Regions from separate parts of the Furfurilactobacillus curtus genome, predicted to be linked through region 2. Evidence: predicted binding sites of a transcription regulator. Region 2 holds the regulator's gene; the other holds the start of a gene.
What was found. Region 2 encodes Rex, which represses fermentation and respiration genes when NADH is low (regulators of the CRP and FNR family bind a similar motif). Its sites were predicted from a motif close to TTGTGAANTANTTCACAA; they were not measured.
Positions count from the first base shown of each region.

Region 1 (3,429 bases), 320 kb from region 2:
ACTTGACATGGGTCTGTGAGTCCGTGATAACGGCAAATGGGGTCACTTCAGAACCGGTGCCTGAAGTGGTTGGAATCGCGACAAACTTCGCCTTGTTTGGCTTTTCAAACGTATAAGTCCGTTTACGAATGTCCAAGTATTTTTGCTTAGCACCGAAGAAGTCAGCACCTGGGTGCTCATAGAACATCCACATGTTCTTAGCTGCATCCAATGGCGAACCACCACCAATGGCAATGATTGTGTCTGGCTTAAATTCGTTCATTAACCGAACCCCACGATCAACTGTGTCCGTTGATGGGTCTGGTTCAACTTGATCAAAGACTTCGATTTGAATGTCTGTGCCATTTGGTCGTTTACGCAACCGATCGCGCACGATATCCACATAACCGTTCTTAACCATCGAAGGTGAAGCAACGACGAAGACTTTTTCAATGCCTTCCATATCAGTTAGATAGCGAACGGAATTCTTTTCAAAGTAAACTTTGCTTGGGATCTTAATCCATTGCATATTATTTCTCCGTTTCGCAATCGTCTTCACGTTGATCAAATCAAAGGATGACACGTTATGCGAAACAGCGTTCTTACCCCATGAACCGGTTCCTAATGTTAAGGAAGGAATCATGTTGTTGTAAATGTTACCAATCCCACCAACAGCTGATGGTGTGTTAACCAATACCCGGCTGGCCTTCATGCGAACGCCAAATTCGGTCATCAAATCTTGATCCTCTGTCTGAATGCCGGCTGTGTGGCCAAGGCCACCAAAGTTCAACAATTCTTCACAGCGCTTCAAGGCTTCTTCGCGAGAAGCTGCTTTGTAGACGGATAAGACTGGTGATAGCTTTTCAGCTGACAATGGATAATCTGGACCGACACCATCAATTTCTGCCAATAGAACCTTCGTGTTTTCTGGGACTTTGATACCAGCTAATTTGGCAATATCATAAGCTGATTTACCAGCGATTGGCCCCTTAACACCATGTGTCACTGGATTAAACATAGCGTCAGCTAAGGCTTTTTGATCGGCCTTCTTAACTAAGAAGGAACCTAAACGCTGAAATTCGGCCATTACTTCGTCGTAAATTTCTGCATCGATCACCGCTGAGTTTTCGGATGCACAAACCATCCCATTATCAAACGTCTTCGACAACGTAATGTCGTTAACCGCCCGTTTGATATTAGCTGATTTTTCCACGTACACGGGACCGTTACCAGGGCCAACGCCTAAAGCTGGCTTCCCAGTTGAGTAGGCTGCCTTCACCATGCCAGGACCACCAGTTGCTAACGTTGAAGCAATGCCATCATTGTTAATTAGGGCATCCGTTGCTTCAATGGAAGGTTCGTCGATCCATTGAATCATACCTTCTGGCGCACCGGCCGCAATTGCTGCGTCTCGAACAATCGTCGCAGCTGCTACACAACTCTTTTGAGCTTGTGGGTGGAATGCAAAGATGATCGGGTTACGGGTCTTCACGGCGATTTCAGCCTTAAAGACTACCGTTGACGTTGGGTTGGTGACGGGAGTGATTCCGGCAATCACGCCAAGTGGTTCAGCTACTTCGGTGATCTCTTCTACATCATCTTCACGGATAATACCAACTGTCTTGTCATCCTTAATTTTGTGCCAGATATTTTCTGACGCGTAAATGTTTTTAATTGCTTTATCTTCTACGACACCACGGCCAGTTTCTTCAACGGCCAGTTTGGCCAATTCCATGTGTTTGTCTAAGGCAGCCATTGCCATTTCGTGCACGATATGATCAATGCGTTTTTGGTCGTAGCCATCCATTTTTGCGAGCGCTGTTTGGCCCTTATCGACCAACTTTTGGATCATGTTTGCGACATTCGTGGTTTGTTTTTCAGCTTTTTTATCAACTTTTACAACCATGCTTTGTTTGCCTCCATCAGATTGATGTCTGTTTGTTATCTCTTTCACAATTAGTAGTCTAACACGTTGTAAAAACTTTTCAAGCATTTTGATCCAAGTTTTTGATACCTAGAAAAATGTAAGCGCTTAACTCTATGATAATGCGCTTGCTATGTTGTAAATATTTTTCTATTTTATCGAAAAAACGTTTATTTTCCAATTGTGAATTCAGAAACTTTCTCTCGCTAGTAACCTTGGTTTAAGCAGCTGTATCACAATCGGCATTCACGACAAACTAAAAAAAGGCCTTCTCTCAAAAGAAAAGACCACCCTGTTAATTATCAATTAATGAATGACAAAATTTTATTTACTTCTGTTCAACTGGTTTAGGTGTCACGATTTCTTTGGTCAAACTCAACAATTGTTCTGACTTCATTTTATCCAGAATGGCATGAACAGCCGTCACCATCATCTGATCGTTCAAATTATCTGCCGGCGCTTCTGGTAAGTCACCACGTAAGCCGGATAACATCAAGTCAATAAATGTGTCATAGGCTCGTTTAGGAAAAAGACTAGCCGTGACTTGATCCATTCCTTGACGAATCGTGTCCATCGCATACGTCGGTTTCAGCAAGCCGATCAATAAAATATCCGCGACCTGCATGACCTGATACTTTTTCTTCACTGGCGCCAAGATGATGTTGTGTTTAACATAATTATTAATCATTGCGGGGGTCACTGAATCCACGTCCAGTGGACCTAACGTATCGTTTACATAGGCCACCACTTGATCCATATACAGATCAAATTTCGGCAACTCATCCCACTTTGGCAAGGTCACTTCAGCTAAATGTTGTTCCCACTTATGATACCGTTCAAAAGAATCTGCCATCACTGTATCCTCCGCTGATCATTGGCTGTTTACGTCTAAGCAAATGATATCACCATCATCTAGTGTTGTAAACTAGGTGATACTAAAAACCACATTGATACGATCACTTGTCATTCAGCTCATTTGATTCAGGCAATGACCATCTTTTAAATGAATCGCCCATAGAATTGAGTCGACTCAGTCATTGTTGCCCTTCACAAGGTTGCGGATCATTTTTAGTGTTGTGGATATTTTTCAAATGGCCGATAGAAGTATGATTTATCTGAAAAATCAGCCATATATGCACCGTTCAACCCGGCTTTTTGTCCAATACCACTCAGTTGAATCATTAACTTTTCAGCGGGCCCAGAAAAATGGAGCTTGCCCGTTGAAGCAACAATCCTAATATAGTTGACTAACCGGTTGACTAGCGCTTCTGGATTCGATGTGTCTGAAACTGTTTTGGTAACCTGTTGTAAAACGTCCAAAATATCTAATAATTGTGAATTTTTACTGCTTCGTTGATCAAGCACTTGGTAAAGGTCACGACAAATCGCTTGAATATCAAATTTAGTCGCTGAAACATCTGTTTTGGTCAATTTTATGTCCCCCAATGTATATATTAAAAATACAACAGTTTCACAAGTTACCTTACTGCTTACGTCAATTGAGGTCAACTCGGCAATTTTAATTG
Region 1 covers NZ_BAAHXU010000001.1:1,220,961-1,224,389, forward strand. The annotation lists gene adhE (bifunctional acetaldehyde-CoA/alcohol dehydrogenase) at 1-1,885, opposite strand, end outside; gene ACYQ0Y_RS05910 (DUF1836 domain-containing protein) at 2,232-2,756, opposite strand; gene ACYQ0Y_RS05915 (bacteriocin immunity protein) at 2,972-3,298, opposite strand.
Region 1: adhE (bifunctional acetaldehyde-CoA/alcohol dehydrogenase) is a predicted target of Rex. The motif match lies at 1,918-1,935, and genes of this name have one in related genera.

Region 2 (3,429 bases):
GCCTTCTTCTTCCAATGCAGCGACTGCTTCGATAACGTTAACTAATGCAGTACCACCACCAGAAACGAAGCCTTCTTCAACTGCGGCTCGCGTCGCATTCAACGCATCTTCAATCCGGTAACGACGTTCCTTCAATTCGGTCTCAGTTGCAGCACCGACGTTAATTCGGGCAACCCCACCAGATAACTTAGCTAAACGTTCTTGTAACTTTTCTTTGTCGAAGTCTGAAGTCGTTGCTTCTAACTCAGTTCGAATGTTGGCAACCCGTTCGTCAACGTCGGCCTTGTTACCAGCGCCTTCAACGATCGTCGTGTTATCTTTGGTAACAGTAACTTTACCAGCTTGACCCAACTGTTCGACAGTCGTGTCTTTCAAGTTCAAGCCGAGGTCGTCAGTAATCACAGTACCACCAGTCAAAGCAGCAATATCTTCCAACTGCGCTTTGCGCCGATCACCAAAGCCAGGGGCCTTAACAGCAACGACGTTAAACGTACCACGCATCTTGTTCAAGACTAACGTTGGCAATGCTTCACCAGTAATGTCATCAGCGATGATCAGTAAAGCACGGCCCTGTTCAACAACTGATTGCAGTAATGGCAAAATGTCTTGGATGTTAGCAATCTTCTTATCCGTGATCAAGATGTATGGGTTATCCAAGTCAGCTTCCATCTTGTCATTATCGGTAACCATGTATTGACTCATGTATCCACGGTCAAACTGCATCCCTTCAACTACATCCGAAGTAGTCTCGATCCCCTTAGATTCTTCAATGGTGATAACGCCATCATTGCCAACCTTTTCCATTGCGTCAGCAATCAATTCACCAACTTCTGGATCTGCAGCCGAAATCGAAGCAATCTGAGCAATGTCTGACTTAGTTTTGACGTCGTGGCTCATCTTGTGTAAAGCATCAACGGCTGCATTGGTCGCTTTTTCAATCCCTGTCCGGATCCCAACTGGGTTGGCACCGGCAGTCACATTCTTCATGCCTTCGTTTACGATGGATTGTGTGAGCACCGTAGCAGTTGTCGTCCCGTCACCAGCGATGTCATTAGTCTTAGAAGCAACTTCAGCAACCAACTTTGCACCCATGTTTTCGAAATGGTCAGCCAATTCAACTGCTTTAGCAATCGTTACACCATCATTAGTGATGGTTGGTGAACCATAACTTTGTTCAAGTACAACGTTGCGACCTTTTGGTCCAAGTGTGGTTTTAACCGTGTTCGCTAATTTATCAACCCCAGCAAGCATTGAGCTGCGGGCATCTTCAGAAAACTTTAGATCTTTAGCCATGTGAATTTCCACCTCAACTATTTTTTATTTCGTCTTTATTTACGCAATTTAGGTCGAAAATTATTCAACAATTGCGACAATATCTTTTTCATGGAGAACTAGGTAATCTGCACCGTCATAAGTCACTTGGGTCCCGGCGTACTTGTCAAACATTACTGTGTCGCCTTCCTTAACGGATGGTGCAACAGAGTCACCGTTGTCCAATACACGGCCAGCACCGACAGAGATAACTTTTCCAGTCGTTGGTTTTTCTTGCGCATTACTTGCCAAGACAATACCGCCAACGGTTTGTTCTTCTTCTTCAGAAGCTTGTAAAATAACACGATCTCCTAATGGTTTTAACACGTTAATCCCTCCAATAATTTTCGTTGAAATAAACGCTTTTAGCACTCTTAATGTCTAAGTGCTAACAACAAGGTCTATAATAACCATCCCCGATTCTGAATGCAAGGCTTTTGGTCAAACTTAGTCAAAAAAATTAGCAGCCCCGGACCCACACTGCTAATTGATAGCTGTCAACAAGGCATAAGGATTAAGCTGGGCGATGCTTAAAAAAACGTCAGTCACTTCGCAAAGCAACCGACGTTCATCCTTTTGTATTCAGCTAATAATCACAACTGTTTATCCTTGTTCACCCTCAGTTGGTAGAATCTCAGCATAATGATCAATGAAATAAATGAGTGTCTGTAATTCATTAGTCAAATCAACGTTTTGAACCCGCACTGAGTCAGGTACAGACAAGCGACGTGGCGTAAAGTTCAGAATCCCCTTGATTCCGGCCTTAACCAATTGTTCCGTCACATCCTGTGCTGTACGTTCTGGAACGGTTACGATGGCGATCGAGATTTGCTGATCCTGCAATTGACGGCCCATTTCTGATAATGGATAAATTGGCACACCACTTTGAACTGTGTTTACGATATTGTCGTTAACATCAAAGGCTGCGCTGATACGAACATTGCTGTTTTGATGAAAATTAAAGTTCAATAATGCATGGCCTAAATTCCCCACCCCAACTAATGCAACATTGGTCAATTGATCTTGATTCAGAATCTTTTTAAAGAACTCAATGAGCTTTGCAACATCATAACCGTAGCCTCTTTTGCCGAGGGCACCAAAGTATGAAAAGTCGCGACGAATAGTTGCAGAGTCGACTTTAACCGCCTCCGATAACTGGGTTGAAGAAACGCGGGTCTTATCCGCATCCAATAAAATGTTTAAATAACGGTAATAGATCGGCAGCCGTTTTGCTGTCGCACGTGGAATTCGTTGTTCGGCCACGACGGTTCACTCCTTTTTGTTCGATTAGTATCGCTTGTGAAACTAATGTGTAGACCAATTATAGCATAGGGTCACTTATTGTGAAGTAAATTTCATTCTTTTATCTGTTTCTTTCACAAAGTTTCTTGCCGTTTGGCTTAATAAAATCCTGATTTACCTTGATCTGAAAGCTTTTGAATCGACTGTCTTTTTCCTAAAACTTCGTACTGTTGATATTAATTAAAATCACGAACTTTTATAATCATCGTCATTAATCCTTTACCAACCACTTGTTTCACAAGCTCAATCAGCGCAGCCGCTTGGTAACCCATGCCGCTTCATTGCTCGACATGTTAGAATGGTAGTTATGAAATCGTTTGATGAGTGAAGGAGTTTTCGACTATGTATGTTCTCCAAGTACAAGCAGTCGCACGTCGTTTCGGCGCCGATACCTTATTTGAAAATGTCTCTATGACGGTTGAAGATCACGCACGTGTCGGCTTAGTTGGTCGCAATGGCGCTGGCAAATCAACCTTATTAAAAATGATTGCAGGCTTAAATGAACCTGATGCTGGCACCATCTCCACTGGTAAAGCAGTTACGGTGGGATACCTCCCCCAAGATGCCGGGCTAACTTCAAATAATACTGTCTGGAACGAGATGCTCACTGTATTTAGTTTACAGCGTCAACAAGAACATCGATTACACGAATTAGAAGCGCTGATTGCGGATCCCACAGCAGATCATCAAAGTACGACTTACCACCGTTATTTAAGCGAATATGATCAACTACAACAAAATTTTAGCGACCACAATGGTTATGGCTATCAAGCCCTGATCCGCGGTGTCTTACATGCCTTTCACTTTGATGAAGAT
Region 2 covers NZ_BAAHXU010000001.1:897,680-901,108, forward strand. The annotation lists gene groL (chaperonin GroEL) at 1-1,293, opposite strand, end outside; gene groES (co-chaperone GroES) at 1,354-1,638, opposite strand; gene ACYQ0Y_RS04555 (redox-sensing transcriptional repressor Rex) at 1,915-2,574, opposite strand; partial or broken gene ACYQ0Y_RS04560 (ATP-binding cassette domain-containing protein) at 3,040-3,429, shown strand, end outside.